DNA from 4 places in the Geobacillus uzenensis genome. Region 1 is predicted to be linked to each of the others. Evidence: predicted binding sites of a transcription regulator. Region 1 holds the regulator's gene; each other region holds the start of a gene.

Region 1 (8,075 bases):
GGGGCTGACATTCGCCTTTTTGTATGCGAAAACCGGCCGCATTTTCGTGCCGATTTTCGCCCATGTGGCCATGAATACGTTTGTTGTCACCGTTCAACTCTTGCTGGCTGATGAGTTGGAAAACATGATGCGCCAAGCCGAGCTGCCGCTGGCGGTCTGGAGGTTTTGGCTATGATGCGCCACCCTCGGCTGTTTTCGCTGCCGTACTTCATCCTAGGTGTCTTGTTTACGTATTTGGCGATCGAAAGCGCTCATGAAACGATTTGGAACGCCTCGACGATCGTCTTGGCGGCGCTCGCCGCTTTTGATTTTGGCACCGCCTTTCGCTTGTTGTTCACACCGAAACGATGAAGGGGCTGACCCAAAAGTCCGCCAAAAAGCGGACTTTTGGAGTCAGCCCTCTCTGGTTTTTGTATATTTTACCAAACGGAACAAAATTCCGACTCTGTTCTCCCCCTCATTTACGCCACCAAGGACAATCGCCCTTCTTTCGGTGGTAGTGGTTTTGGTGACTCTATTCTACCAGAAAAAAGGGCGATTCTTCTATATTTGAGGCAAAAAAGTGGGGGCTGATCCCAAAACGCATTCGCGTTTTGGGTCAGCCCCTTTTTGTTTGCTGCCGTCCTAACCGCTCTGTCACCGCTGTCCGCGTCCTTACTCGCCGCTTTCCTGCTCCGCCGCTAATTGCGCTTTTCGGTAGCCAACTTTTGCGACCCAAATGCTCCCTTCATATAAAAGCGTGAGCGGAATCATGACGATCACCTGCGAGAGCATATCGGGCGGTGTAATGACCGCCGCCAAAATCAGCAGCGCCAAATACGCATATTTGCGGATGCGCACGAGAAACTGCGGCGTAATGATCCCTAAGCGGGTGAAAAACAAAACGGCGATCGGCAGCTGAAACACGATGCCAAACGGCAGCACAAGCTGAAGCAAAAACTGAAAATATTCGTTAATGCCGATCATTTGTTGGATGCCGAGCCGATCGGCGAGCTCATTCATAAACCGGACGACGAACGGAAACAAGACAAAGTAGGCAAAGCCTACACCGGCTAAAAAAAGGAAAACCGATGCCGGAATGTAGCTGAGCGTCACCCTCCGCTCTTTTTCATACAACCCCGGGCTGACAAACGCCCAAACTTGGTACAGCAATACCGGAGCAGACAGCACAGCGGCAATGACGAAGGCAAACTGAAAATATACTTTAATCGGATCAGTGAGGCGGAAGGCGTTCATTGTCAACTCTTTCGCCTCGGCCGTTTGCTGTAAATACACAATGACATCATCGACAAAAAAGAAACTGGCGACGAGCGCCGCGGCAAAAAAGAGGAGCACAATGATCAGCCGCTTCCGCAGTTCGCCAAGATGTTCATACACCGACATTTCTTTGTCGTTCATCGTTTCCCCATCCTGCCTTGTCATCGGTCAGTTTTGTTTTCCTCATCATCGGCCAGCCCTTTCGTCGCGTCCTTAAACTCGCGCAGTGACTGGCCGAACGACCGCCCTAACTCCGGCAATTTTTTCGTTCCAAACAGCAACAAAATCACAAGGACAATCAAAATGTATTTCACGCTCTACTCTCTCCTTTATGATGACGATGGATAGTTTTTCAGAAAATAGACGAGCGACTGCAATTCAATAGCCAAATCGATATGATGAACGCGGATATGGTTCGGCACGTTCAACCGCGCGGGGGTGAAGTTTAAAATGCCTTTAATCCCCCGGGCGACAAGGCGGTCGGTCAGCGCTTGAGCGGCGGCGGCCGGCACGGTTAAAATGGCGACCGGAATATCACCGCGAAGCCGCTTCTCGAGTTCATCGAGATGATAAACCGGCACGCCGCCGACCGTCGTTCCCACTTTCCGCTCATCCACATCAAACGCCATCACGATCTTTGTATTGTTGTTTTTTGAAAAATTATAGTTTAAAAAGGCGGTTCCTAAATTTCCCACACCGAACAAGGCGACTTCCGTCACTTCATCCTCTTCAAGCGTCTGGCGGAAAAACGACAATAAATAATTGACGTTATACCCGTACCCTTTTTTGCCGAGCGCGCCAAAATACGAGAAATCGCGGCGGATCGTCGCCGGGTCGACTTTGACCGCTTCGCTCAGTTCGGCTGAGGATACACGCTGTTTTCCCGACGCATGCAAGTTCTTTAAAAACCGGTAGTACAGCGGCAGCCGTTTCGCGGTTGCCTGCGGAATTTTCGGTTGTTCGTTGCTCATAGTTTCATCCCCCAGCTAATCGGTTTTCCGTCGATAATGGCCGGACTTCCCGCCCGTTTTCTCGACCAAATACGTCGGACCGATGATCATCCCTTTATCGAGTGCTTTGCACATGTCATACACCGTCAACGCGCATACCGAGGTGGCCGTCAGCGCTTCCATTTCCACCCCTGTGCTCCCTTTCGTTTTCACTGTTGCGGTGATGACAAGTTTATATACATCCGCTTCGTTTTCCCAAGAAAATGCGATATCAACGCTTTTTAACATAAGCGGATGGCACATCGGAATCAGATCAGCCGTTTTTTTTGCCGCCATCACCCCGGCCACTTGGGCTACAGCCAACACGTCCCCTTTCTCGATGGCGTGATTCGTCATTTTTTTATAAATTTCTTCGCTGACGGTGACACTCGTTTTTGCCACTGCCACTCGTACCGTATCTTCCTTGTTCGTAATATCGACCATTTTCGCGCGTCCTTGTTCATTGAAATGAGTAAACGACGACAAGATAATCTCCTCCACTTATACACTATACACGATTTTTCATCATCTGTCTTTGACCGTTTTGGCGACATACGTTAAACTATTCCGAGAGGTGAAACGACATGATCATTTTGCAAGTGCACCAGCTCACGAAATATTTTGGCGCTGACCTTATTTTATCGAATATAAAACTAGAAATACAGTCCCGCGACCGAGTTGCCCTCGTCGGCCGCAACGGCGCAGGAAAATCGACATTGTTAAAAATCATCGCCGGAGAACTTTCTTACGACAGCGGCGAAATCATCAAGCCGAGCCATATCAAAATGGGCTATTTGGCGCAAAACAGCACGCTTGACTCATCACGCTCCATTTGGGACGAGATGCTTGAGGTGTTCGCACCGCTTCGCGCCATCGAAAAGCAGCTGTCCGAACTCGGCTCCCAGCTTGGCGACCCGGATGTGCTCGCTGACCCCGCCCGCTATGAAAAAACGCTCAAAGCGTATGACGAACTGCAAGAACAGTATAAAGAACAGGGCGGCTATCAATACGAAGCCGACATCCGTTCCGTCTTGCACGGGCTGCAGTTTTCCTCATACGATTATAAAACAATGCCCGTCTCTTCGTTAAGCGGCGGGCAGCGGACGCGTCTGGCCCTCGGAAAACTTCTATTGTCCAAGCCGGATTTGTTGATTTTGGACGAGCCGACCAACCATTTGGACCTTGAAACGCTCTCTTGGCTGGAGCAATATTTGCAGGCATATCCCGGCGCTGTCTTGCTCGTTTCCCATGACCGCTATTTTTTAGATAAAGTCGTCACCGAAGTATACGAGCTGTCCAACACGAAGCTCAAGCGGTATACCGGCAACTACAGCCGTTATTTGGAGCAGCGGGCCGAGCAGTATGAACAAGAGTTAAAGCGATATGAGAAACAGCAGGAAGAAATCGCCCGGCTGCAAGACTTTATCCAGCGCAACATCGCCCGCGCCTCGACGACCAAACGGGCGCAAAGCCGCCGAAAACAACTAGAAAAAATGGAGCGGCTCGAACGACCTGTTGGCGATGAAAAATCAGCTTCCTTTTCCTTCGCCATTGAACGGCCGAGCGGCCACGAGGTGCTCACTGCTGAAGAACTGGCCGTTGGTTACGACGAAGGGGCACCTGTCATCCGCCAAATCAGTTTTCGCATCACGCGGGGAGAAAGCGTCGCCTTAGTCGGACCGAACGGCATCGGCAAATCAACATTGCTAAAGGCGGTCGCACGGCGTCTTCCTGTCCAAGGGGGAAAGCTTCGCTACGGCTCAAACGTCCAAATCGGCTATTATGACCAAAATCAGGCTGACTTGTCATCAAATAAACGAGTGCTTGATGAACTGTGGGATGCCTACCCGGATAAAACCGAGAAGGAAATCCGCACTGTGCTCGGCAATTTCTTATTTTCCGGCGATGACGTCTTAAAACCGGTCTCGGCGTTAAGCGGCGGGGAAAAAGCGCGCCTGGCGCTCGCCAAACTGATGCTGCAAAAGGCGAATGTTCTCATTCTGGACGAGCCGACCAACCATTTGGATCTCGACAGCAAACAGGTGCTTGAGCAAGCGCTCATCGATTATCCGGGCACCATTTTGTTCGTCTCCCACGACCGCTATTTCATTAACCGGATTGCGACGAAGCTGTTTGAGCTATCAAGCGGCGGCCTCACGGAATATTTAGGCGACTACGATTACTACATCGCCAAAAAAGCAGAAATGTGCGAACTCGAGCGTCTCGACGCCCGCTTGGACAAAACGCCGGATGGCACTGAATCGGCCAAATCCGCTTATGAACAAGAAAAAGAAGAGAAAAAACGGCAGCGCCAACGCCAGCGCCGTCTAGATGAAATCGAGGCTGAGATCGAAACGCTTGAGGCGCAAATTGCGGAAGTAGAACAGCAGTTATGCGATCCGTCCGTTTATGGCGATTATGAAACCGTGCAACGATTGTCGCAAGAAAATGAGGAACGAAAACAGCAAGTCGAAACGTTATTGGCTGAGTGGGAACAGCTTTATGCTTCACTGTAACCGATCGCCCGCCCGTTATTTTGGCGGGCTGTTTTAGTTAGTCACACTATCCACAAAAGAATCCACAATTCCACCTATGAAATATAAGTTATTCACTAACTTTTCCACATTATCCACAAACCAAACTTTTCTTTTGTGCCAAAACCGTTGTGTATTGTTTTCCTTATATTTATGGTGTTTTCTCGTCTTTTCCACATTGTCCACAACCTGTGGATAAAAATATGCACAGTTCCTTTTCACTTAACTCAGCCAAAGCTTGTCCCTGTAAACAAAAAAGGCGGTTGCTCTCCTGCCGCAAGCAACCACCCTTCCTTCCTCTTTTGTTTCCTTTTTCAACTAAATGAGCGGCAAGCTCGGATTGGCGTTGAGGGCCAAATCAGATCGTTTGCCTTGCCAATACAACACCGTTCCTGCCGCCGCGATCATCGCTGCGTTATCGGTGCATAACGACAACGGCGGAATGACGAGCTCTACATTCGGAAGCTCCTTCATGTTGTCTTGCAGCGCGGACCGCAGTCCGCGGTTGGCCGCCACCCCGCCGGCCAGCAGCACTTGCCGGACACGGTACTGTTTCGCCGCCTGCACCGTTTTGGTCACCAGCACATCGACGACGCTCTCTTGAAAGCTCGCAGCCATCTGTTTCGGGTCAATCTCCTCGCCGCGCTGTTTTGCGTTATGAAGCGTATTGAGCACCGCCGATTTTAAGCCGCTGAAGCTAAAATCATACGATCCTTCCTCAAGCCACGCCCGCGGCAAATCGATTACTGGTTCTCCTTCATGAGCTAACCGGTCGATATGCGGTCCCCCTGGGTAGGGGAGGCCCAAAGCCCGCGCTACCTTATCATACGCCTCACCGGCGGCATCATCGCGCGTTTCGCCGATCACCGTAAACTTTCCGTGTCCTTCCATGTAGATCAGCTCTGTATGCCCACCAGAAACGACAAGCGCTAATAGCGGAAACTTCATCTCAGTCACTAGCCGATTGGCGTAAATATGTCCGGCAATGTGATGCACTCCGACAAGCGGCAGTCCGTGGGCAAACGCCAGCGCTTTCGCCGCATTCACACCGACAAGGAGCGCCCCGACAAGACCCGGCCCCGCCGTCACGGCCACAGCATCAAGGTCAGAAAACGATACCCCAGCTTGCCGCATCGCTTCCTCGATCACAATCGTAATTTGCTCGACATGATGGCGCGAGGCGATCTCCGGCACGACGCCGCCAAACCGCCGATGGCTTTCCATTTGCGAGGCGACGACATTCGATACAATGTCTTTCCCATTTTTCACAACCGCCGCTGCCGTTTCATCGCAGCTCGTTTCAATGCCTAATACGTATACGTCTTCATTCATATCAGCTTCACCCACATTACTAGCGCGTCTTCAAAATTATCAGGATAATACCGTTTGCGAATGCCGCCGTTGCGAAACCCGAGCTTGCGGTACAACGATTGGGCAACATGGTTGGACACGCGTACCTCAAGCGTCATTGTCACCGCTCCATGCTGTTTTGCGATATCCATGAGACGACGCATGAGCGCTTCGCCAAGTTTTTGCCCGCGAAATTGTGGCAACACGGCTACGTTTGTCACATGCGCTTCGTCGATGACAAGCCACATTCCGCCATATCCGATAATCCGCCCGCGGTGTACCATAACAATATATTTGGCATAACGGTTGTACATCAGCTCGTTGTAGAACGACTCGCGACTCCATGGCGCGGTGAACGATGCCTGTTCCACTTGTACGACCTCGTCAATGTCATGGATGGTCATTGGCCGAAATTGTACATCGATCCCCATCGTTTCTTTCCCCTTTTTGTTTCGCGAGCCATTTCGCCTCCGCTTCCGCAAGGCGGATATAATTCGGCACAAACGTATGAGCGTTCTCGCGTTCTTTTTCTTTGCCGAGCATCACCAGCTCGCTCGGGCGCGGCAACCCCAGCGATGGTGGGGCAACGTGAACCCGCTCGCCTAAATGGTTTCGAAACAATTCGCTATATAACGGCGCATCCGCACCAACGAACAATACATCCTCTCCCCGCTCACTTAACTGCCGAGCCCACTCACTTGCTGCCACAATCCGGTCCGCCTCAAGGCAACGGAGCACGCCGCCTTCATATCGGTAAAGCCCGGTATAAAGTTGTCCGCGCCGCGCGTCAAACAGCGGAACAATCACCCCAGGAAAATAACGGCCATTAGCAGCGAGCACTTCGAGGCTCGAAACACCAGCAATCGGGATGCCTAGCGACCAAGCGAGCGTTTTCGCAATTGTCACTCCGATCCGCACCCCGGTATATGACCCCGGCCCTTTAGCGACAACGATCAAATCGAGCTCGCCCGGGGCAACCTTACACTGCCGAAGCAGCGATTCAATGGCCGGCATCGCTTGGGACGAGTGATCTTTTTTCACATGCGTGATCAGTTCTCCTTTGATGATATCCCCGTCTGCTAAGGCAACGCCCAGCGGCATATTCGATGTGTCAATCCCCAATATTTTCATGACGCAAAAATCTCCTTACACAACTGCTCATAGCGATGTCCTAACGGTTCAAACACTAATTTTCGTTCATTGTCGCCCCGATGAAGCAAATGGATCGTCAATCGTTCGTTTGGCAGCTGGCCCGCAATCAAATGCGCCCACTCAACGACTGTAACGCCATCGCCGGCAAAATATTCGTCAAACCCGAGGTCTTCCCACTCATCTTCAAGCCGATATACATCCATATGGTAAAGCGGGAGTCTCCCCTCGTATTGCTTCATAATCGTAAACGTTGGGCTGTTGACATTTTGCCGAATCCCTAGCCCCTCGGCAAGCCCTTTCGTAAACGTCGTCTTGCCTGCACCCAAGTCTCCTTCCAAAGCGATCACCGTCCCTGGCTCCAGCCGTTCGGCAAGCCGGCGAGCGATCGCCCTCGTCTCTTCAGGAGAATGCACGATAAGTTCAAAGTGCTCCATCGCGTTCCACCTTATTCCATTTTATCATCTTCACTCTCGCTTTTGAAATTGTACCATAACAAAATATTCTGTTGCCACTCTCAACGCCAAAAATGATCATTCTCTGACAAGAACTAATGAGCGTTCCCCTTCTTACGATCACACTTGGAAGCCTCCGCTTCCAAGTGGAAGACGACAAAAAGGACTGTCCTGATCAGGCTGTTTGCTTAGCCCGAAGGACAGTCCTTGTATCATTAGGGTCATAAAAAGAAAAAAGGGAATTAGGCGTGTTGCTACTCCCTGGTGAATGCAATTGCCTAGCAGCGACCTACTCTTGCAGGGGCGCTGGCCCCAACTACCATCGGCGCTGGAGAGCTTAA
Region 2 (8,075 bases), on a different contig from region 1:
GCCGCAGGCAACCGCCCTTGTCGCCGCCACCCTTATTTGTTTTGCGGCCGCCTATCTGCTGTTTATGAGGCAGGAGATACGGGCGAGCGGGTGAGCAATCCAAGGTGATGGCGATTCCATAGCCACCTTGATATTTACGTCACGATGGAATGTCCTTGAAGCAATGCAAAAAATCCCCCTACTAGGCAAGTGTCCCCGAAGGATGGGGGCACTTTTTTATGCCATAAATAAAATCATTCATTCAAGAATATTTTTTGTATCGATCCTTTAAGGATAAACGGTCTCCTAGAGCGTCCTCTTTGTTAGTTTTTCTCATACATACAGTGTATGGATAACCCAAAAATAAAGTTAGGGAGCCAATTTTGACAAAACAATGACACCAACAAAAAATGTGATAAACCTCACAAACATTCCTCCTTCGGTCACGTATGATGAAACTACAAACGATGCTTTGCATTTACGAGTAGAGTCGAGGGGAAAAAGGAGGGCTTTTTATGAATAAACAAAAAGCATTGCTGCCGATCACAACATTGGCCATGACGTTTTCATTCGCGGTTTGGGCCGTCTTTTCGCCGCTGGCGAGCACGTTTCAAGAAATGTACGGCCTGACATCGACGCAAAAAAGCATTTTAGTCGCCATTCCGGTGCTGCTCGGTTCAGTCATGCGCCTGCCGCTTGGCATTTGGACGGACCGGATCGGCGGACGAAGGCTGTTTTCGCTGCTGCTGCTGTTTTTAATCGTTCCGCTCATCGGCGCAGGGTTTGCGGATTCGTATGCGATGTTAATGTTTTGGGCGTTTTTCATCGGTATGGCTGGGACATCGTTCGCGATCTCGGTAACGTTCGTGTCGCGCTTGACTCCGCCGGAAAAGCAAGGAACAGCGCTTGGGATTAACGCGATGGGCAACTTCGGCACAGCGGTCGCCAGCTTTTCGGTTCCATCGATCGCTGCCGCTTTCGGGGTTTCGTGGGCGTTTTGGGGAATGATCATTCCGATCGTCATCATGCTTATTCTCGTTTGGTTTTTCACACCCGATATGCCGAAGCCAAAGCAACAAAAAACGATGCGCGAATCGCTGTCAGTGTTGAAATACAAACATACGTGGACATTGTCGCTGTTTTACTTCGTCACATTCGGAGCATTTGTCGCCTTTGGCATTTACTTGCCGTCGCTCCTCGTTGACTTGTATGGGTTGACACCGGTCGATGCCGGGATGCGCGCGGCTGGGTTTACCGTACTCGCCACACTCGCGCGGCCGATCGGGGGCAACCTCGGCGATAAAATCGGCGCCGAGCGGGTATTGACGTTCGTCTACGCTGGAATGACGATCGGCGCGTTGACGATCGCGTTTGGAATGGAAAACATTTGGATAATGACGGTATCCTGCCTGTTATTGGCGGTGATGTCCGGATTAGGAAACGGTGCGGTCTTCAAGCTCGTGCCGCAGCTGTTCCCAGCGGAAACGGGCGCCGTCACCGGCCTTGTCGGCGCATGGGGCGGACTGGGCGGCTTTTTCCCGCCGATTTTAATGGGCATCATCAAAGATGTGACTGGTTCTTACGTGCTCGGGTTTATGCTTCTTAGCTTATTTACGTTGATCTGCTTCTTATTGAATCGAATCGTCTTTGGCAAAAAAGCAGGCGAACCGGCAAATCGGTACGCATCGTAACACCTTAAAGAGGTCAAAAGCATGTGCTTTTGGCCTCTTTTTCATTTGGGAAGACGACGGATTTAACGAAAGAAAGACAAGTGACGGAGGCGGAGATGATCAAGAGGCGAAGGAGGGTTTTCCGTTAGCCAACGTGAGAACGCCCATTATCGTTTTCACAGTAGTGATAAAACGTATTGCTCACTGTTTCACAAACCCTTCAAATATGCGTGTTCATTGGTGATAAAAATCACTAGGGGGAAAGCGAAAATGGCGTACGCTCAAGGTGTAAACGAATTTCGCTAGAGGGGGGAAGAACGATGAACCGAAATGTATATGCAGTGTTGTCGACCGTGTTAGCCGCCTCACTTTTAGCGGCGTGCAACAGCGGGGGGGAACAGGTGAAGGCAGAAAGCAAGAACAAAACGGCAGCCACGCAACAGTCGGAGCCGAATGTTTTAGCGGCGCACAAAGGGGTGAATCAAGCACCGGTGCCGTTAAAAATGGAGCGGGTCGGCCCTCATGATGTCCACATCGAAATGACAGCGCAAATCACCGACATTGAAATTGACAAAGGGAAAATTTACAAAGCATGGACATTTAACGGTCAAGCTCCCGGACCGCTCGTCGTTGTCAATGAAGGGGATACGATCCATTTTACGTTGAAAAATATGGACCCGGTCGTCCCGCACAGCATGGATTTTCACGCCGTTCACGCTTCACCGTCAAAAGATTTTATTGATGTGATGCCGAACAAATCGGGAACGTTCACCTATCCGGCAAATAAACCAGGTGTGTTTATGTACCATTGCGGTACGAAGCCAGTCTTGCAGCATATCGCCAACGGCATGCACGGCGTGATCATTGTCAAGCCAAAAAACGGTTATCCGACCGACAAGGAAGTAGATCGTGAATATGTGCTCATCCAAAATGAATGGTATAAATACAACGATATGAACGATTTCCAAAACGGTGTGCCAAGCTATGTCGTCTTCTCGTCCAAAGCGCTCAAACCTGGTGATCCAAATACGAACGGGGACACATTTACCCTTAAAGAAAAGCCATTATTGGCGAAAGTCGGTGAGAAAATCCGCTTGTATATCAACAATGTCGGTCCGAACGAAGTAAGCTCATTCCATGTTGTTGGTACAGTATTCGATGATGTGTACCTTGATGGCAACCCGAACAACCATTTGCAAGGGATGCAGACGGTGATGCTTCCGGCGAGCGGCGGTGCCGTTGTCGAATTTACTGTCACTCGACCGGGAACGTATCCGATCGTTACTCATCAGTTTAATCATGCACAAAAAGGAGCCGTCGCCATGCTGAAGGTGACCGAAACCGGCGAAGACGACGGCGCGGAAACGAGCGGACATTGATCGATCCTGTTCCACAAACAAGATGGATGCCGCCCAAAGCCTTATATTTCTTAATTATAGAGAGATTGAGAGAAAACGAAGTGATGCATGTCACTTTCCATCAAAAAAGAAAAAAGCGTCCGCAGTTGTTTGTTGGCCGGCGCTTTTTGCATTAAAGGTAAGTCAACGGGTCAAAATGGCTTGATCGTTGCTTTGTCCGGGGGGAACGATCGGATAGACGTTTTCTTCCTCAGCAATATTGAAATCAAGCAAGACTGGCCCATCGTTTGTTAACGCGTTTTTGATGATCCTTTCCGCCTCTTCTTCCGAATCGGCTGCAGATCCTATGGCTCCGTACGCTTTGGCAAGCTTGACAAAATCCGGGGATGTAATCTTTACTGCTGAATAACGCCCTTGGTAAAACAGTTCCTGCCATTGACGCACCATTCCTAAGTAGCCGTTGTTCAAAACGGCGATTTTAATCGGGAATATGTCGAGATCGGGAGCGTATAAATGATCGTTCGGTGAGGGCCGTCCAATAATGACAAGGAGCGGTACAGAATCGCTTAAGGCGGTGGCGATTCCAGTAATGCTGTTTGTGATTCCCGACCCGATGATCGCCACGCCGAGTCTCCCTGAAGCGCGGGCGTAGCCGTCTGCGGCATGAACAACCGCCTGTTCATGTTTCATTTCGATATATGACAGGCAAGGATAAGAGTGTAGCGCATAACGGACAGGCAGCATGCTTTCATGGCAGCAGCCAAACATATGGGTGATCCCTTGAACAGCCAACGATTCGAGAAGTACATCGACTCCAAGGCGTGTAAGAGGATGAACCATTTCGTCACCTTCTTTTTAATTTTCTTATATTTTAAACAACTAATATGCGCAATGTATGTGAATATCGTCACATAGAAATATAAGGAATATCTTTTTTCGTTTCTGCATAATTTGTTCGTTGTTTGGAAATTGTAGGTGAATAGAGGAAATCGGTACAAATAGGGAAGTGAGATGATGAAATGAGCGGACCGTCACTAAGAAAATTGGAAGCGCATCGTTCTATTCATCATGGCGCCTTTGCCGAAGCGAAGCGCCTGACTGAACTGTTGGAAACATTGTATACCGATGGGCGTTGTGAGCATGCCGCTGAAGTGGCGGATGCCCTTGTAGAGCACTGGGAAACACGGATCATTGCTCATGCGGAAGCAGAAGAAGAAGGCTTTTACCGCGAAAAAGCAGAGGAGAGAAAGGAGTTGTCCGAAACGATCGCGCAGCTCAAACGTGACCATGACATGATGAGAACGTTAATTGCTGAAATTAGGCAGCGGTTGTCAGAACAGATTGACCGCGAGGTGTTGACCCGCTTTCACGCATTGCTTCACATTAACCGCATCCATAGCGCTGATGAAGAGGCATTGCTCTTTTAGTTCAAGGGAAAGAAAGGAGAGATAAACCAAAATGAACGAAAAACCTGCCCCGCTTTTGCGCAAACTGAAGTATTTCGGTCGGTCGGGAAAAATCGCCGGCCACGCCGAGTTGTCGCCATACGGGCGGGACGTAGAGAAAACATACCGCCGCCGCTGGCAACATGATAAAGTGGTTCGTACAACCCATGGGGTCAATTGCACAGGTTCGTGCAGCTGGAAAGTGCATGTGAAAGACGGCATAATCGCATGGGAGACGCAGCAAACCGACTACCCGACAACAGGCCCCGATATGCCGGAGTATGAGCCGCGCGGCTGTCCGAGGGGAGCGAGTTTTTCCTGGTATACATACAGCCCGCTTCGCGTCCGCTATCCGTATGTGCGCGGGGTGCTGTTGCGGCTTTGGAAAGAAGCGCTGCAACAAGAAGGTGATCCCGTAGCCGCGTGGAAGTCGATTGTCGAAGATCCGGGAAAAGCGAAACGGTATAAACGCGCCCGTGGAAAAGGCGGGTTCGTGCGGGCGAAATGGGATGACGTTTATACGATGATCGCCGCGTCACTGATGTATACGATTCAAACGTACGGGCCGGATCGCATTTTTGGGTTTTCACCAATTCCGGCGATGTCGATGGTCAGCTATGCGGCCGGGGCGCGGTTTTTGAATTTGATCGGCGGCGCCTTGCTCAGCTTTTATGACTGGTATGCCGATTTGCCGCCGGCTTCTCCGCAAATATGGGGGGAACAGACAGACGTCCCGGAAAGTTCAGACTGGTTTAACTCAAGCTACATGATTGTCTGGGGATCGAACTTGCCGCAAACGCGCACCCCGGATGCCCATTTTTACGTTGAGGTGCGCTACCGGGGGACAAAAGTCGTCGCTATTAGCCCTGACTATGCTGAATTTGTGAAGTTTGCCGACAACTGGCTGCCGGTGCAGCCGGGAATGGACGGAGCGTTGGCAATGGCGATGACCCACGTCATTTTAAAAGAGTTTTATGTCGATCAATCCGCTGATTATTTTTCTGATTATGTTAAAACATACACCGATTTGCCCTTTTTAGTCATGCTGAACAAACAGGGGGATCGTTATACCGCCGGCCGCTTTTTGCGGGCGAGCGACCTTGGCATGCCGCTTCAGTATGCGGAATGGAAAACGATTGTTTGGGATGAGCAATCAAAGACGTTTGCCGTGCCGAACGGGACGATTGGCCATCGTTGGGAGAACAGCGGGAATTGGAATTTGCAGCTGAACGATATGGACAATAAACGAATCGGAATCCGCCCGGCTTTGACGTTCCTTGGCCAGCAAGATGATGTCGTCGTCGTGCAGTTTCCGCACTTTGAGGCAGGAAATAAGACGGTGTTCGAACGCGGAGTGCCGGTCAAGGCCATTAAGCAAAACGGGGAGACGGTGTATGTCACGACAGTATTTGACTTGTTGCTTGCCAAAATGGGCGTCAACCGCGGGCTGCCTGGTGATTATCCGGCCGATTACGATGACATGAAGCCATACACGCCGGCATGGCAGGAGGCGATCACTGGCATTGATCGAAAGACGGCGGCGCAAATTGCCCGCGAGTTTGCCCAAAATGCCCTCGATTCCAAAGGACGCTCCATGATCGTCATGGGATCGGGCATTAACCATTGGTATCATTCCGATACCATCTACCGGGCAATTTTAAACCTTGTCTTGTTGACCGGATCACAAGGAGTTAACGGCGGCGGCTGGGCGCATTATGTCGGTCAAGAAAAAGTGCGCCCGCTTGAGGGCTGGCAGACGATCGCCATGGCCCGTGACTGGGGAGGACCGCCGCGGCTGCAAAACGGGACGTCGTTTTTCTACTTTGTCACCGAACAGTGGAAATATGAAGATCAAAGCATGGATGAACACGTCTCCCCGCTCGTTGACAAGCCGCGCTACCAACATGGCGGCGATTACAATTATTTGGCCGCCCGGCTAGGCTGGCTTCCGTTTTATCCGCAGTTTAACGCCAACAGCATTGCGCTAGTGGAACAGGCGAACGCAAAGACGAACGAGGAAGCGGTTCAATATGTCGTTCAGCAAATCAAAAAAGGAAACATTAAATTTGCCATTGAAAACCCGTCCGATCCGATTAATTTTCCGCGCGTGATGTTTGTCTGGCGCGCAAATCTCATCGGCAGTTCGGCAAAAGGGCATGAATACTTTTTAAAACATTTGCTCGGCACCCATCATGCGAATTTCAGCGAACAAAATGATGACTTGAAAACGAGTGAGATCGTTTGGGATGAGAACGCGCCGGAAGGCAAACTGGATTTAATGGTCAATATCGATTTCCGCATGGCCGGAACCGGACTGTATTCGGACATCGTTCTCCCGGCCGCGACATGGTATGAGAAGTATGATGTCAGCAGCACGGACATGCACCCGTTTGTCCATCCGTTCAATCCCGCCATTGCCCCACCGTGGGAAGCAAAATCGGATTGGGACTTTTTTAAAGGATTAGCCAAAACATTTTCTGAGCTGGCTGTCCGCTATTTTTCTAAGCCGGTGTCAGATGTTGTCGCTACCCCGCTGTTGCATGATACGCGCGATGAGATCGCACAGCCGTTTGGGGTCGTAAACGATTGGAAAGAAGGAGCGGCAGAGCCGGTTCCGGGGGTGAATTTCCCGCGCTTGCATATTGTAGAGCGGGATTATAAGGAAGTATACAACAAGTTTGTGGCGCTTGGTCCGATGGTTCGTGAACAAATCGGGGCGAAAGGGCTCAGCTGGGACGCCAGGGAAGAATACAAATGGCTACTTGATACGCTCGGCTCTTCGGCGTTGGAAGGTCCGTATAAAGATTGTCCGAGTTTGTTGACAGACCGGGATGCTGCCGAAGCTATTTTGGCGCTTTCAAGTACAACGAACGGTTCCTTAGCGCTCAAGGCATGGGGAGAAATGGAGAAAAAGACGATGCAGCCGTTAAAAGATTTAGTCATTGAGCGGGCTGAGGAACATATTACCTTTCAGGCGATCACTGCCCAACCGCGGCAAGTGTTGACCACTCCTGTCTTTAGCGGAAGCGAAACCGGAAACCGTCGCTACTCTCCGTTTACGACGAACGTCGAACGGTTGATTCCTTGGCGGACGTTGACAGGAAGGCAGCATTTTTACTTGGATCATGAGCTTATGTTTGAGTTTGGAGAAGAATTGCCGACGTTTAAAGCGCCGCTCAGAAAGCTTGCTTTTTACGGCCATGACCGGCGTCCGGAAGTCAGCGGCAAAGAACTCACTCTTCGTTATTTGACGCCACACTTTAAGTGGTCATACCACAGCACATACGGAGATACCCTGCCGATGCTGACGATGTTCCGCGGCGGTCCACATGTCTGGATGAACAAAGAAGATGCCGCAGAAGCCGGCATTGCTGACAACGACTGGATCGAAATGTACAACCGCAACGGGGTGGTCGTTGCCCGGGCGGTCGTCAGCCATCGCTTGCCGCGTGGGGTCGCGTTTATGTACCATGTGCAGGAACGTCATATTAACGTGCCCGGCTCGCCAATCAGCAAACTGCGCGGCGGCACGTTCAACAGCCCAACCCGCATCCATGTCAAACCGACGCAAATGATCGGCGGTTATGCACAATTAAGCTATGGCTTCAATTATTATGGACCGA
Region 3 (8,075 bases), on a different contig from region 1:
TATCATCTTGTCGTCAAGCTGCTCAACGACCGCTTTGGCATTCAGGCGCGCGGCGGCTGCTCATGCGCCGGGCCGTACGGCCATTATTTGCTTGGCATTGACAAACAACAGTCGGCTGCCTTGCTTAAGGAAGTCAAAAGCGGCAATGCCTTTGCCAAACCAGGATGGGTGCGCCTATCGCTCCATCCGACGATGACGAACGAAGAAGTGTACATGATCATTCACGCGGTGCGGCAAATCGCTCGTCATGGCCAGCGTTGGCAGGAGGAATACGAATATGACGCGGCGAAAAATGAGTTTGTCCATCGCGGCGATGATCGGTATATCCGGCATTTTTTCCTCTTTTGAACGTTGTTTTTGTTCCTTACACTGGCCGTCTGAAAGCGAAGACGGTTATTTTTTATTGTCGCTGATTAGTGAGTCTATTATTGTAGTAATCCCCTATGTTGTTTTTTATTTTCTCTTCGATGTGCTTGTAATCAATAATACGAATTTTGCAAAAATTGATTTCAAGTGTTATTATATCCATTCCGTAAGGAGGATTGTGAGCCCCTTTAATCTCTACTATTGGAAATTCTTTATTACAACTTATAATTTTATGAGCGGAGGGCTTGTTCAGATGTGATTAGGCATCGGTGGCAGGCATTGAAGCGTTTTTGTTTCTACCTTTCACCAAAATCGGTACAATGAAATCATCTCAACAACAAAAGAAGGGGAGAACGATGAACGAATTGTACCATTTGCTCGTGCGAAACGAGCGGGAACGGAAACTGTACGAACGAGCGCGGCATCTTGCTGAACGGTTTGCATCACGGGCGGCAAATTATGACGAACGGGCGGAGTTCCCGTTTGCCGATTTTGCTGATTTACAGGAAGCCGGGTTTCTTTCTCTTACGATCCCCGCCGAATACGGAGGCCAAGGGGCGTCGCTTTATGAATGGGTGCTTGTGCAAGAAGTGCTCGCCCAAGGCAGCGGCGCCACCGCCTTGTCGTTCGGATGGCATGCGAGCATTTTGATGCGTCTGTTTTTGCTCCGGCGCTGGCCGGAATCAACGCTCGCCCGATTGGCCGAAGAAGTCGTCCAACACCACGCGCTCATTAACAGCGCCCATTCCGAACGGGCGACCGGCAGCCCTGCGCGCGGCGGAAAACCGGAAACAAAGGCCGTTCTCCGCCATGGCCGCTTTGTGCTCCGGGGGCGCAAAGCGTTTGCCTCGTTAGCCCCGGCGTTGGATTACGTGTTGATTTCGGCCACCATCGAAGACAGCGGCGACGTCGGCGAATTTCTTGTGCCGATGGACGCCGCGGGCGTCCGCATTGAGCCGACGTGGAACACGCTCGGCATGCGGGCGACGCGCAGCGATGACCTCGTCCTTGAGGACGTGGAAGTGGAAACGGATGCGCTCGTGGAAACGCTCGGGAAGCCAAATGAAACCGCACCGGCGCAAGGATGGCTGCTGCACGTTCCGGCTTGTTACTTAGGCATCGCCATTGCCGCACGCAATGAAGCGCTCCGCTTTGCGCAAACGTACCAGCCGAATACATTATCGCGTCCAATTGCCACAACGCCTGAAGTGCAGCGGAAAATCGCCGACATGGAATGGCGGCTCATCCATGCGCGTCATTTTCTCTATGCGGTCGCGGACCTATGGGATCGCTATCCGGAAAAACGAACCGAGATGAAAGAGGAGCTCGCCGCCGCCAAGCTGGTCGCCACGAATACCGCACTTGAGGTCGTCGATGGAGCCATGCGCATCGTTGGCGGGCAAAGCTTGTTCGCTGACAGTCCGCTCGGGCGTTATTACCGCGATGTCCGCGCCGGGCTGCACAATCCGCCTGCCGATGACTTGACGCTCGCATGGCTGGCCAAACGGGCGCTATCTGATAACGAACAATAAAAGGGGCTCTTCTATCAAGAAAGGAGCGCATCTCCGAAGACGTGGCAAGAAACAAAAAAGCTGTCCTTCACACATGAGGACAGCTTTCTTATCGAATTACTTCGCCTCAAGCGCCGAACGCAAAAATTCCGGCAAGGCAAAACATTGGCGAAAGACGGCGTCATTAACGTATTTCGTGTCGTTTGGAATCGCCGTTTGCGCCGGGAAATCAAGCGGCCGTTTCGAGCCGATCGTAAAGCTCCACAGCCCGCCCGGGTACGTCGGCACGACCGCCGTGTACACGAGCACGTGCGGGAACAGTTCACGAATGTTGCGGTAGGTGCGTGTTAAAATATCCAAATGGAAAATCGGAGATTGGCTTTGGCACACCATGAGCCCGTCCTCTTTTAATGCGCGATGCACATTGGCGTAAAACTCCGGCGAAAACAGCGCTTCAGCCGGGCCGACCGGATCGGAGGAGTCGATCATCACGACGTCGTATGCGTCTTCTTTTCCTTGTACAAACGCGACGCCGTCGCCGTAAATAAACTGCACCCGCGGGTCGGATAAGTTGCCGGAGACGGCCGGCAAATGTTCTTTGCACGCCCGGACGACCTTTTCGTCGATTTCCACCATGTCGATGGTCTCCAAGCGGGCGTACTTAGCCGCTTCACGGGCCGCTCCACAGTCGCCGCCGCCGATGATGAGCGCTCGTTTGGCGTCCGGGTGGAACTGCAGCGGCACGTGTGTGATCATTTCGTTATAAATATGACCATCGATCGAGGTCGTTTGCACGACGCCGTCAAGAACAAGCATGCGGCCGAAATCATACGAATCCAAAATCATGACATGCTGGTACTCGGACGGCTCGGCAAAGATCACCTCTTTGATGCGGTAGCTGATTTTTAAATTGTCGCGGTCATCTTCGGTGAGCCAGAGCTCCCCGTTGTCCCAATGTAAATAAGGTGGTAAGGCGTTTCCTTGGTGTTTCATTGTTACCTCCTTTAGTCTTGCGGATTTTCTCACACCTTTCTAATCTTAATATATTATGCGAAATGTGGCAAACAAAGGGGATTAGCGGCCGGTGCCGGATGTGTTCATCCCGCCACCCATATTGGACGACTGGTTACGTTTTTCCGGCCGCTCGTCGTTACTGCCGCAGCCGGCGCAAAGGCTGATCGCCAACGCGCCAATGGCGGCTAGTGACACCCATCGTTTTCGCATCTTTTCCTCCTCCTTTCGTGTTTCATCCTCCGCCGAAGCGGCGGGCGACGACTGCTGCCGCCCGCTGTCCGGACAAGACCGCCCCTTCCATCGTCGCAAAGTATGGCTGGCGCGTATAGTCTCCCGCTAGCGTCAAACCGGGTACATCGGTTTGCTGCCTCGGGCGCAAGTGGTCATAGCCGGGAGCGAGCGAATGAAAATCTTCCGGGTGGGAAATGATCCGGCTTTGCCTTATATGTCCGCTAAGCGGCAAGCCGATTGTGCTGGCGTCTGCATAGACTTGGGAAAGAATCGCTTCCCCGCTCGCCTTGATCCATCGCTCTGGGTCGCCGATAATGATCGACAAACGCCCCGGCACATGACGAAATGTCGTCCGCGACTGCTCCGTCGCGTTCAAGCACAAGCACGCGATGGCGGCGGCGGACGAGCTCCCAGGCGCAGGCAAGACCGGCCAGTCCAGAGCCGATAACAATCACTTCGTACCGTCTCATCGTTCTGTCTCCCTTCTCTGCGGCGATGCTTGCTTATAGTGTGCCTGTCAACAGACAAAATAACACTCCCCGCCATTCGGACGGAGAGTGTTTATCGATTGCGCCGCTCCCCAAGCAAAATGCGGAGCGACGTCCGGTTTTCCAGCAAATCGGCAAGCGTATACGCATCGAGCACGCGCAAAAACGCCTCTAGCGCTTCGCGAAGGGCGAAACGAAGGCGGCAGGCAGGCGTCAAGACGCACTCATTGCCGTGGGCGGCAAAGCACTCGACAAGCGACAAATTGTCTTCCGTCTCACGGACGACCGCCCCGATGACGATCTCCTCAGGCCGTTTTGCTAGGCGGATTCCGCCGTTGCGCCCGCGGATCGTTTCGATGTAGCCAAGCTTGCCGAGCTCATGGACAATTTTGCTTAAATGATGCTCAGACAGCGAAAACGCAGTGGAAATTTCCTTAATGTTCGTTTTTTCTCCTTCCTCAAGCGTCCCTAAAAACAAGAGGACGCGCAACGCGTATTCCGTGTAGTTGGTTAACTGCATCTTCGTCCACAACCTTTTATGCAACATGATCGAATTTTATTGTACCATACCCGCTTCGCACGGGGAATTGTGAACAATTTGTTAAAGATGTATTTGAAATATTGCTTTTTGTTGCCGTCCATGTTTGAATAAAAGATGTATTTGAAATACATGTTTTGTGAGGGGATGGAACAATGACTACGATCACAACTTTACATCCGAAAACGATCGAAATCGTCAAATCGACCGTGCCGGTATTAGAGAAGCACGGGGAACAGATTACGAAACGGTTTTATGAACTCATGTTTTCCAATCATCCGGAGCTGCTGAATGTGTTTAACCATGCCAACCAAAAACAAGGGCGGCAGCAACGCGCTTTGGCTTCAGCGGTATATGCAGCGGCGCGCTATATCGATCAACTCGACGCCATTTTGCCGGTCGTGCGGCAAATCGGCCATAAACACCGGAGCTTAGGCATCCAGCCGGAACAATATCCGATCGTCGGAAAACATTTGTTGCTCGCGATCAAAGACGTGCTTGGCGACGCCGCCACGGATGAAGTCATTGCCGCGTGGGCGGAAGCATACGAAGCCATTGCCGCTGTTTTCATCCAAGTCGAGAAGGAACTCTACGAGGAAGCAGCGGCCAAACACGGCGGCTGGCGCGGATTTCGCCGTTTTGTCGTCGCCAAAAAAGTGAAAGAAAGCGACGTCATTACGTCGTTTTATTTCCAACCGGAAGACGGGGGTGCCATCAGCGATTACTTGCCAGGCCAATATGTGAGCGTCAAACTGTCGATTCCAGGCGAAACGTACACGCACATCCGTCAGTACAGCTTATCAGATGCCCCTGGAAAAGGGTATTACCGCATCAGCGTCAAACGGGAAGGAGCGACGGCTGAAAAACCGGCTGGCATTGTGTCAAACTACTTGCATGACCATATCCAAGAAGGCGATGTGCTTGAAGTAAGCGCCCCGGCCGGCGACTTTACGCTTGATCTCACCAAAGAAACGCCGGTCGTCTTTATCAGCGGCGGCGTCGGCATCACTCCGCTTTTGAGCATGGCAAGTACGCTGGCCATCCGGCAGCCCAACCGCCAAGCGACTTTCCTTCAAGCGGCTCTCAATGGCCGCGTGCAAGCGTTCGATCAAGAGTTGCAAGCTTTAGCGGAAAATCCCGCATTTTCATATCACATTTGTTACGAGTTCCCGTCCGACGAAGACCGGAAACACCCACATTTTCGCAAAGAAGGGCGGATCGATTTGGAATGGATGCAAACGGTCATTCCATCTAAAGATGCTGACTTTTACTTCTGTGGCCCGGTGCCGTTTATGAAAACCGTCTATCGCGCGCTGAAACAATGGGGCGTGCCGGAGGAGCGCATCCATTACGAATTTTTCGGCCCGGCCGGCGATTTGACCAAAGACTGATCAAAGACCATCCGTGGAAAAGGCATCTCCTTGTGAGGGAGGTGCCTTTTGTTATGGCGGACATTCACATTTCCCTGTTGGCAAGCCCGCCAATTTTTTGTATGATGGAAACTAAATAACGGCAAGAAAAGGGAGAGACAACGGATGAGCACATTTCGCCAACATCGCTGGCAATCGTTTTTGCAAGGCTATGAACACCGCGCCCGGCTGCTCATTTCCTGTCCGGACCGTCCCGGCATCGTTGCAGCGGTCACCTCATTTCTTTATGAGCATGGGGCAAATATCGTCGAATCAAGCCAATACTCAACCGATCCGGAAGGCGGAACGTTTTTCCTCCGTTTGGAGTTTGACTGCCTGAACGTCGCCGATCGGAAGGAAACGATCGAAGCGGCGTTTGCCCCAATTGCCGAGGAATTCGGCATGACGTGGCAGCTTCGGCTGCATAATGACATTCGGCGAATCGCCATTTTTGTCTCGAAAGCGGAACATTGTTTGCTTGAGCTGCTTTGGCAATGGCAGGCGGGCGAACTGATTGCCGATATCGCCCTTGTCATCAGCAATCATCCCGACTTGCGCGACGTGGTCGAGCCGCTTGGGATCCCGTATGTACATATTCCGGTGACGAAAGAAACAAAAGCCGACGCAGAAGCCGAACAAATCCGCCTGCTTCGCGACTATCGGATCGATACGATTGTGCTCGCCCGCTACATGCAAATTTTATCGCCGGCGTTTGTCGCTGAATTTCCGGGGCGAATCATCAACATTCACCACTCATTTTTGCCGGCGTTTATCGGCGCGCGGCCGTACGAGCGGGCCTATGAGCGCGGCGTCAAGCTGATCGGCGCCACGTCCCATTACGTCACCGATGATTTAGACGAAGGGCCGATCATTGAACAGGACGTCGCCCGCGTTGATCACCGCCATCATCCCGACGATTTGAAGCGGATCGGCCGCCTAATTGAAAAAACGGTGCTCGCACGGGCGCTCAGATGGCATTTGGAAGACCGGGTCATCATTCACGGCAACAAAACGATCGTGTTCTATTGAAAGCGGGCGGGGGAGGAGGTTTCCTCTCCCGCATGGTATCATGAAAAGAAAGCGGAATTAAGCAGGAATTCGCGCTCAGTGAGGCGAATGAAACATCTGAAGGGAGGACAAGATCATGGGAGAGAAACGGACGCCCAGCGGTTTTCTGTTAAAACAACGTGCGTTTTTAAAATTGTATTTGATCACCTTAACGGAACAGGAGCGGCTGTACGGACTGAAGCTGCTTGACGTACTGCGCCAAGAGTTTAAGCCGTTCGGCTACCGGCCGAACCATTCGGAAGTGTACAAGGCGCTTCACGATTTGATCGAAGACGGCATTTTAAAGCAAGTGAAGCAGAAAAAAGAAGGGATGAAGTACCAGGAAGTCGTGTATTACCGGTTCGCCGACGGAGGACAGGAAAAAGCAAAACTGTACAAACGCCAGCTAAAAGCGGAGCTTGACCGATGCGCGGCGCTCATTCGCAAAGCCATTGAGGACAACTACAGCTAGGAGCGCCCTTGTTTTTTCTTTTATATTATTTACATAATATAATTATGGTTTATTTCGTTTGTTTTGCGTCCTGACAGGTGATTTAGTAGAATGAAGAGGGAAGATGGCAACAGAGAGGAAGGCATCCAATGATGACATGGCCCTTAGTTGTAACAAAAGAAATGGAAAAACGAAAAGAGCAGTTCCGCCACGATCCGGATCGGGCGTTGATTGGGTCCGGCGGGTATACGGCCGAAGACGAGGCCATTATCCATGATGCGGCAGTCGCGCTTGCGCTTGGAAAAAACGTGCTCTTAAAAGGCCCAACCGGGTCAGGCAAAACGCGGCTTGCTGAAACATTGTCCGCACTGTTCGGGCAGCCCATGCATAGCATCAACTGTTCTGTCGACCTAGACGCCGAAGCGCTGCTCGGGTTTAAGACGATTGTGCACCGCAGCGGCCAGGCGGTGATCGATTACGTTCCCGGCCCGGTCATTCAAGCGATGACAAACGGCCATTTATTATATATTGATGAAATCAACATGGCCAAACCAGAAACGCTCCCGATTTTAAACAGTGTGCTTGATTATCGGCGTCGGCTCACCAACCCGCTCACTGGCGAGGTCGTGCAGGCGAAGCCGACGTTTGGCGTCATCGCGGCGATCAATGAAGGCTACATCGGCACCGTGCCGCTCAATGAAGCGTTAAAAAACCGGTTTGTCGTCATCGATGTGCCATACGTGCAAGGAGCGACGTTAAAATCAGTGTTGTTGGCGCAAACTACATTAACGGACGAAACGTTGATTGATCGTTTCGTTAGTCTGTCAGCCGATTTGCTTACACAAGTGCGAAACGGACAAATTGCCGAAGAAGCCGCCTCGGTGCGCGCCTTGCTCGATGCGTGCGATTTGGCGGCGCATATGCCTCCATTGCGCGCAATTGAACGAAGCATTATCGATAAGCTCGATGACGAGCGGGAACGGGCAGCGGTGCGCAACATCGCTGAAACATGGTTTGACG
Region 4 (8,075 bases), on a different contig from region 1:
CCTCCTGCCACTGCGACAATGATCAGCACCGCTACGACGCCCCAAAGCGTCGATGTTTTGACGGAAACCCGAAACACAGCCTCCGCCGACGCTTCCGCGGTTTGCGCTCGGAAGTTAACGACATAATCCCCGGCGATGGCCTCATCCGATGCTTTGATCTTCGCCTTGATTGTCTTCGAATCGCCCGGATTCAGTTGAGCGATCGTGCTTTGGTCAAATTCAACTTCCCAATCAGGCGGAGTGTCGGCCGTCATATTGACATCTAGAAGCGGGGCGCTTCCGGTGTTTTTGACGACAAGATCGACTACCTTTTCATTTCCAGCCGTCACATCCGTGCTCAAGTTTCCTGATGGCGTCGTCAGTTTCAGCTCATACGTGCCGGTGATGACCGCCTCTAATGTCAGCTCGGCCGATGTATCGCTCGTTTGCGCCTTGATCGAAATTTTGTACATGCCCGCTTTCACCTGTTCCGGCGGTTTCACCTCTACGGTGATGTCTTTGGACTCATTCGGCTCGAGCTTGACCGATGTAATCGAATCGCCGCCTGACTTGAAGGAAACTTGCCAGCCTTTTTTCGCCGCCGAACTTAGCGCGTAATTTTGCGTTTTGGCCGTTCGGTTTTTCAGCGTGACATCATACGTGAAGCTCGAATCGGCATGCCCTTCAAGGTTCGTTTGATCTGACGTCAGTTCGGTCTTAAACGAACCTTGTTCCGTCACGCGGACAAGCAACGGCAATTTAGAGACACCGCTCCCCCCTTTCGCGACAAGTGAAAAACGGTAGTCCCCTTTGTCAACATCAAGAGGCACCGTCACCTCCACATTGATCTCTTCCTCTTTTCCATCTCTCACAGACAGCTGCTCAATGTTTCTCCCTCCGGCGACGACCGATGTCGACCATCCTTTCGGCAAGTGATCAAAGGAAAACGTGAGGTTTTCAATCGTTGAACTGTTGTTAATGACATTCACCGTATAACTGATCGTCTCCCCCGGCGTCACGGAAAGCCCGGTGTACGGCGTAAAGAGAACAACACCGCTCGCCGCCGATGTCGGGAGGATCGGAAGAAAAAGGGAAAAGAGCGTCAACACCATGACAAAAACCATCGCTGCTCGTTTTTGCACCATGTTTCACTCCTCTCCTTGTTTTTCATTCCGTATACGCCGGAGAAAGCCAAATGGATTTGTTTTGCGCCAAAAAGATGAAAGGAGAGCTATTGACGATCCGCCATGGGGCATCGCGCATTTTGATCACCGGCGAGGACGTCAAACGGTTCAAACAAGTTAAAGCGAGCCTCGAACCAAAAGGGGGAAGCGTGACACCGACCGGGCCGGAAACGTTTATTGTCGATCTCAAACACGAATAGACGCCAAAGCCCCCCCTTTTGCCACAGGCCAGCGGCCCGTGTCGCTCGCTCATTCATCCATCCGCCGCCGCAAAAAAAAAAAAAAAAAAGCCCCCGCTGCGTCCGGGGGCGGCAAGCCAAGCCGGGGACAGCCGCCCCCGTTGGCCTAGCGGCGGTTTGCTTCTTTGTTTCGCAGCGCCTTCGGAATATAGATGCAGTACGGTTCGCTTTCCAAATAGTCGCCCGTTACGGCGTAAGCGCGTGAACGCGAGCCGCCGCACACGTGGCGAAATTCGCAGACGCCGCATTTTCCTTTGTATTTGTCCGGATTGCGCAAGTCTTGGAAAATCGGCGAATGCCGGTAAATGTCCGCCAGCGGCGTTTCCCGGACGTTCCCGGCTTTGACCGGCAACAATCCGCTCGGGTAGACGTCGCCAATATGGGAAATAAAGACGAAGCCGTTGCCGTCATTCACCCCTCTCGGCGCGCGGCCAAGCCCGTCGACTTGCCCAGTTAATCCTTTATTCAAGACATCTTCGTAGTGAATGCCGTTGTTCGCCGTTTTTCCTTCGCGCATTTTCGCCTGCAGCACAACGCGGCGGTAATGCTGGCCGGCCGTCGTTTTAATGTCAAACGGAACACGTTTGCTCGTTTCATACAGCCAGCGGAACACCCGCTCATGCTCGACGGGGGAAATCATATCCGATTCTTTTCCTCTTCCGGTCGGGACGAGGAAAAAGACGCTCCAAAGAACGCATTTCAGCTTCTCAACCAATTCCACCATTTCATCAAGCACATGAACGTTGTACCGCGAAATGACGGTGTTGATTTGCACGGGAATGTCGAGCTCATGCAAGTATTGAATCGCACGGATCGTCAAAGCAAACGAGCCGCTCGTGCCGCGGAAATGGTCGTGAATCTCGGCGTTCGGTCCGTCAAGGCTGAACGCCCAGCGCGCCAAGCCGACTTCTTTCGCCTTGCGGATCGCCTCTTTCGTCACGTTGGGCGTCGCGCTTGGCGTCATTGACACGCGCAACCCTTTATCGATCGCATATTTCGCCAAATCGTACACATCCGGCCGCATGAGCGGATCACCGCCGGTAAAAACGAGCATCGGCTGATCCATATCGTAAATCTCGTCAATGAGCTTTTTCCCTTCCTCAAACGTCAACTCGCGCGGGTCGCGGTGATATTGCGCCTCGGCACGGCAATGAAGGCATTTTAATTGACACGCCCTGGTTAATTCCCAAATCACAATAAACGGATTTTCATTGAAATCGCGCATACCATTCCCTCCTTGGCCTCCATTGTACCGCAATGGCTGGACGCGTTATGTGATATCCATCACATTCACAGCGGCGCCACAACCGACGGCGATCGTGCCACGAGCGGAGATGACAGCCGTCTGAACAAGCGGTATAATATAATGTAGATGAGACGATGCCAGATACCACGCCAAAGGCATTTTGTTCAAATCGCTCAGTGCATTGTACCAAAACCAAGCCCTCGATGTGTACGGACTTCACGGACTCCCGCGAATCAAAGCGCTGCTGCCGAACGAATTTCCGTCTGTACGGGCAGATGACAAACGCGCCGACACCGTGTTTCTTCTCGAAGACGATTCCATTTTGCTTCTTGAGTACGAAAGCAACGAACGATTCATTGACAACCATTTGAAGTATCTTCAATAATGAACCTCTCCCACCTACACTTCGCTTAGAGGTGGGAGTTTCTTACTACTCGATCGAAGAAGCTTCAACGCAGAAGAAGGTGGTCTTCTTCGGCTCGATAGGAGGATCGGAAGTCTTCCCGACCGATTCGGTAAACAACATCGGTAGGTCACCGATGGGGCGGTCCCACCCGTCTACTACTTCTTGCTTACGCAATCCGTAGATACGTGAGCGTCGTTGGCACATCCCAAGGAACGATCTCTTGGTAGAGCGCCTTGCTCAAAATGTTGCGGGCGCCATGAATGTCCCGATGTTCTTGATACCCGCAAGAACAAGCAAAGATTCGCCGGGAACCTTTTTGTCTTTTTTGGCAGACAGGACATGTCTGACTTGTATACGACTCATCAATTTCTTTCAAACGAATACCTTGTTGGGCTAATTTATCGGCGAGATATTGCTTGACTTTCCCAAAAGACCAGTTGGAGAGTTTTTGTGCTTGTTTCCGGTGGACTTTCTTTTTCTTTCTCGTGTATCGCTCGACTCCTTCGACATTTCCGATGTACACATCCGACACGGATTGCGCAAGGCACCAATCGACGAATGGCTTGGTCGTTTTATGAAGCGCATCCCGCAGTTGACGTTCCGATTTGGATAAGAGGTATCGTTTGGCTCGTTCGTATTTCTTCCAGCGGCGGGAGCCTTTTTGGCATTTCGCTTGCCGCCGTTGAATTTCGGCGAGTTTCTTGTTTCGGAACCGATGGAGCGAGCGCACCTTTCTCCCTGTAATCAAGAGCGCTTGACCGCTTTCGCAAAAGGCGCCGATCGTATGAATTTCACCGAGATCCTAGAGGGGCGGTGATTTAGTACAAAATAGTGCTATTCCATCTGTTTCTCAGTTAGAAAAACCTGGCGAAATCAGCCTTCTTTTTTGGCGAGATGCCGCTGATTTGCTCGTGGCAGCCGTTTTTCACCGGCCTTCTAGAACAGGAAAAAGAGAAGGCGGTCAAAGAAGCCGAAAAACAAAAAGCCATCGAAATCGCGAAAAACTTTCTTGACGTCCTGCCGATTCACGAAGTCGCGAAACGAACGGGGCTAACTGTCGCCGAAGTGGCAGAATTGGCGAAAGCAATGGACCAAAATCAACCTCCAGTCCAATAACGCAAAAGATCCGAGGTCGTTCGGTTCTTTTTTTTCGCACTGTTGCCGTTTCATCATTGACCTTTCATTGACAACGGAACGTTATTGGACAGGTGAAATCATTTTTACCTTGCACATCATGAGCGTCTTTCTGTATCAAGCACATTTGGTTGTGAAGAGCCGGGTGGTCAAGGACCGCTCTTCCGATCAGCAAAAGATGGATCCTCTCATCTTACCGATACTCTTCCTCCGTATTGACATTGCGCCATACGGTTTCATCCGCGGCAAGCGGTTGGGCGTCAACATAGCGGACGCGGGCGCCGTCAAGAAGCGAAACCATCCGTCGTTCGCCGGCATCGAGCAGCTTGGCGATCATCGGGCGAAGCCTCCGGTGGTACAGGGCGACCAATGGCTCCGGGCGGCCGTCATGGAGCGGGACGACGGCGTCAAAGGACGGATCGGCATAGGCGGCGAGCCGTTCCGTTACGTCCTTGTTCATATACGGCATGTCGCACGGCAGGATGAACACCCAATCGGATCGGCTCTGTTCCATGGCAGTGTAAATGCCGGCAAGCGGCCCAGAACCGCGGTAACGCTCCGCATCGAGCAGCACCGGGATGTCCGTTCGCCGACGAAACTCGCCGACAAGCGCCGGATGGCTGATGAGATACAACTCATCGGCGATCGGAGCCAGCGCGGCGACAGACCAGGCGAAAAACGGCGCGCCTTGATGCAACGCGAACGCCTTTGGCCGCCCGAACCGGCGCGACTGGCCGCCGGCCAGCACCACTCCGGCAATCGTTTGTTTCATCACGATCCCCCTTCCGGACCTCGTCTGTTCCTACCGTACCATACGAACCGGCGAAAAAAAAGATTTCCGCCTGCCGACGGAAATCCTAGATGAGTTATTTTTTGCCGATGGCCACCCGCCAGACGTCCGGCCCTTCCTCTAAGTACTCCCACGTAAACTGATCCGGACGCTCCATCATAAATTGGTATTGCAACGGACGCGGGTCATGGTCGTTGACAAGCTCCATCACTTCCCCCGGCTTTAGGCTGTCAAACAGCCGGAAAATCGCGGGATGGCGATCGCGCGGCGGATAATCCGGAGCATGGATTTTTGCAGCAAATTGGCTCATAACGTTGGCCTCCTTTGTAGTATAATGAATTATATACTTATCATAGCCGCTTTCACCTAGGACGGTAGTGACGAGCATCACAGTCGGCTGGTGAACATTTTCAATTCCCGTGAAAGGAGAAATGGCGGTTGGAAGAGCTTGTTGGCTTTTGTGCGCAATGCGGCAAGCCAATCCATTGTTTGCATGGGTTTTTAAACGGCGTCATCAGCGAAGGAAAGGAGACGTTGTACTGTTTTCCCTGCCATGAAAAGCAAAAGGAGAAAGAACACGCCAAGCCCGATCAATGTCGCAAGTAGTTGAAAACGTTCACAAATGAAAGGCACAGCGGCATTCCGCTGTGCCTATTTGTTATTCTTCTTCCGCCAAATTCGCCACCGGCAGCTCTTCCCCTTCGCCGTGCGTTGGCTTGCGCAAATGGAACAGCACTTTGATGGCAAAGACAAGCAACGCGACGACGCCGATCAAAAAGATCGTATCCGGAACAAAGCGGACAAGCAGCAAGGTCTGGACGATATCTTGTTGTAAGAACGAAGGCGAACGCGATGCCCAATAACCATTGACAAACGCTTCCTTAATTTGCAAAATCCCGACCGGAAGCAGCGTGATGGCGATCATGCCGGCCAATCCAATGTTTAACATCCAGCATGAGAACTTCAACCATTTGTCATTCCACGCCTCTGGTTTGACAATGTTGCGCAGCGAGTAAAGGAGCACGGCGATCGCAAACATGCCATACACGCCCATCATCGCTCCGTGGCCGTGAGCCGGCGTTAAGAATTGACCGTGTTCAAAGTAGTTGACCGCCGGCAAGTTGATCAGAAAGCCGAGCACCCCTGCACCGACCAAGTTCCAGATCGCTGTGGAAATCAAGAACCAGAATGTAGCTTTATACGGGAAGTTGACTCCGCCGTCGCGCATCATTTTATATTGTTCGTACGCTTCTAAAATAAGGAGCGTAAGCGGAATGACTTCAAGCGCCGAGAACACCGCGCCAAGAGCGATCCATACTTCCGGCGAACCGTTGTAATAATAGTGGTGGCCGATGCCGATGACACCGCTGCCCAATAAAAGCGTGAATTGGAAGTATAGCGCTCTGACCGTCGACTTTTTCGTCACCAATCTCATTTGTACGAGCAAGAACCCGATGACGACAACGGCGAACACTTCGAAAATGCCTTCTACCCACAAGTGGATGATCCACCAGCGCCAGAAGTCAGCCATCGTAAAGTTCGTGTCCGGCTGGATAAAGAACGCGAAGATGTAAAAGAACGGAACGGCAATGGCTGAGTAAAACAGCAAGTGGATGAGCCCGCCTTTGTCGCTTTCCCGCTTCAGCCCGCGCTTGACGCCGCGGAAGACGATGAACAGCCAAAGGAGCATGCCGACCACCAAAATGATTTGCCAAATACGGCCGAGCTCAATGTATTCCCAACCTTGATGGCCAAACAGGAACCATTCGTTTCCTAAATAGCCGTTGACGCCAAGCCATTGGCCGATCATGCTGCCGGCGACAAGGACAACAAGCGCCCAGAAGAGCAAATCAACAAGCAACCCTTGCTTTTTCGGTTCTTGCCCGCCGACAAGCGGAGCGATAAAAATCCCCATGCCGAGCCATGCGGTCGCAATCCAGAAAATCGCCAGCTGCAAATGATACCCTTTGGCAATGTTAAACGGTAATATGTCGTAGATCCATTTGATGCCAAAAAAGCTGTCTGGTTCCGTATAGTAGTGGGCAAGCAATGCCCCGAACATCGTTTGGACGAAAAAGAGCGCCGATACGACGACGAAATATTTGCCCGCTTTCACCTGCGACGGAGTCAGCGGCTGCCGCCGCAAATCGATGACCGGAAACTTCCCTGCGGCATACGCTTCTTGCATGCTTAATTGGTAACGATAGAACACATACAAAATGATCCCGACAAACAAAATCAAAACCGTGACGCTGACGCCGCTCCACCATACCGCAGAAAACGACATCGTATTGCCGGCGTCCTCATAGTACGGCCAGTTGTTCGTATACGTAATCTCGTCGCCAATTCTTAGCGTGCTCGACAACCAGGCGGTCCAGAAGAAAAAGTCGGCAATTTGCTGGATTTGATCCCCATTCGCAACCCAAGCGCGATCCGCTTTTGGCATGTCGCTTTCGTTGATCAATCCTTTTTTCAATCCCCAGCCGTCACCATTGGTGAAAACGTCGCGGTAATAGTCACGCACTTTTTCCAACCCGTAGACTTGCGCATCTGTTAGGACAAGCACATCGGTTACCGGGTTGTAACGGTTTTTCCGCATCTCTTTCATCACTTGTTCACGGATGATCGACTTCTCATCGTCCGTTAAATCGGCAAACGGTTTGTTATACCGCTCTTTCGCTTTGTAATCTTGCATGCCTTCCGTGTACACTTTCAGCGCTTCCGCCGTATAGTCCGGCCCCATATACGATCCATGGCCAAGCACCGTGCCATAATCCATCAATCCGTATTTTTGGAAGACAGCTTGCCCGCCGACGATCGTTTCTTTCGTCATCAACACTTGGCCGCTTTCACTGCGCACTTCTTTCGGCCTTGGCGCCATTTCTTTGAAAATCCAATACCCGCCGACGAGCAGGACGGTAAAGCTAATTAAAATAGTGAAAATGAGAATCGATTTAAGAAAACTGTTGGTCGTTTGCCGCCCAGGCCGGATGTTGGGACGGACCGTTCGGTTCACTTCCATGTGAGGCAACCTCCTTCTCGTTTGTTCGACCCCATTGTAGCGCGCTGATCGTTTGGCGGTTTGTGAGCCGAGACA

What was found. The regulator Rex, encoded in region 1, represses fermentation and respiration genes when NADH is low (regulators of the CRP and FNR family bind a similar motif). The targets are predictions, from matches to a motif close to TTGTGAAATATTTCACAA.
Region 2: a site for Rex is predicted at 3,903-3,920, ahead of B9L21_RS12040 (hemerythrin domain-containing protein). Genes of this name have one in related genera too.
Region 3: a site for Rex is predicted at 4,198-4,215, ahead of nsrR (nitric oxide-sensing transcriptional repressor NsrR). Genes of this name have one in related genera too.
Region 4: a site for Rex is predicted at 2,675-2,692, ahead of B9L21_RS12080 (TIGR04053 family radical SAM/SPASM domain-containing protein). Genes of this name have one in related genera too.

Annotation. Positions count from the first base shown of each region.
Region 1 covers NZ_NEWL01000009.1:242,976-251,050, forward strand. The annotation lists gene B9L21_RS14540 (CPBP family intramembrane glutamic endopeptidase) at 1-175, shown strand, start outside; gene B9L21_RS14545 (YdiK family protein) at 172-351, shown strand; gene tatC (twin-arginine translocase subunit TatC) at 655-1,398, opposite strand; gene tatA (twin-arginine translocase TatA/TatE family subunit) at 1,419-1,571, opposite strand; gene B9L21_RS14560 (redox-sensing transcriptional repressor Rex) at 1,587-2,228, opposite strand; gene moaC (cyclic pyranopterin monophosphate synthase MoaC) at 2,244-2,732, opposite strand; gene B9L21_RS14570 (ABC-F family ATP-binding cassette domain-containing protein) at 2,831-4,762, shown strand; gene tsaD (tRNA (adenosine(37)-N6)-threonylcarbamoyltransferase complex transferase subunit TsaD) at 5,099-6,112, opposite strand; gene rimI (ribosomal protein S18-alanine N-acetyltransferase) at 6,109-6,561, opposite strand; gene tsaB (tRNA (adenosine(37)-N6)-threonylcarbamoyltransferase complex dimerization subunit type 1 TsaB) at 6,521-7,261, opposite strand; gene tsaE (tRNA (adenosine(37)-N6)-threonylcarbamoyltransferase complex ATPase subunit type 1 TsaE) at 7,258-7,716, opposite strand; rRNA gene rrf (5S ribosomal RNA) at 8,011-8,075, opposite strand, start outside.
Region 2 covers NZ_NEWL01000007.1:40,740-48,814, reverse strand. The annotation lists partial or broken gene B9L21_RS12060 (ABC transporter permease) at 1-94, shown strand, start outside; gene B9L21_RS12055 (MFS transporter) at 495-1,670, shown strand; gene B9L21_RS12050 (multicopper oxidase domain-containing protein) at 1,970-3,028, shown strand; gene B9L21_RS12045 (thiamine pyrophosphate-binding protein) at 3,191-3,847, opposite strand; gene B9L21_RS12040 (hemerythrin domain-containing protein) at 4,027-4,434, shown strand; gene B9L21_RS12035 (nitrate reductase subunit alpha) at 4,466-8,075, shown strand, end outside.
Region 3 covers NZ_NEWL01000006.1:76,148-84,222, forward strand. The annotation lists gene B9L21_RS07780 (aminotransferase class V-fold PLP-dependent enzyme) at 1-348, shown strand, start outside; gene B9L21_RS07785 (DUF3888 domain-containing protein) at 401-619, opposite strand; gene B9L21_RS07790 (acyl-CoA dehydrogenase family protein) at 723-1,898, shown strand; gene speE (polyamine aminopropyltransferase) at 1,995-2,870, opposite strand; gene B9L21_RS17605 (hypothetical protein) at 2,952-3,101, opposite strand; gene B9L21_RS07800 (FAD-dependent oxidoreductase) at 3,124-3,459, opposite strand; gene B9L21_RS18260 (FAD-dependent oxidoreductase) at 3,344-3,592, opposite strand; gene nsrR (nitric oxide-sensing transcriptional repressor NsrR) at 3,684-4,130, opposite strand; gene hmpA (NO-inducible flavohemoprotein) at 4,304-5,539, shown strand; gene purU (formyltetrahydrofolate deformylase) at 5,684-6,586, shown strand; gene B9L21_RS07825 (helix-turn-helix transcriptional regulator) at 6,702-7,076, shown strand; gene B9L21_RS07830 (AAA family ATPase) at 7,205-8,075, shown strand, end outside.
Region 4 covers NZ_NEWL01000007.1:50,783-58,857, forward strand. The annotation lists gene B9L21_RS12070 (NEW3 domain-containing protein) at 1-1,124, opposite strand, end outside; gene B9L21_RS12075 (anti-sigma factor) at 1,175-1,363, shown strand; gene B9L21_RS12080 (TIGR04053 family radical SAM/SPASM domain-containing protein) at 1,509-2,627, opposite strand; partial or broken gene B9L21_RS12085 (transcriptional regulator) at 2,806-3,027, shown strand; gene B9L21_RS12090 (RNA-guided endonuclease InsQ/TnpB family protein) at 3,221-3,844, opposite strand; partial or broken gene B9L21_RS12095 (transcriptional regulator) at 3,997-4,170, shown strand; gene B9L21_RS12100 (molybdenum cofactor guanylyltransferase) at 4,382-4,960, opposite strand; gene B9L21_RS12105 (DUF2249 domain-containing protein) at 5,055-5,288, opposite strand; gene B9L21_RS12110 (nitric-oxide reductase large subunit) at 5,637-8,000, opposite strand.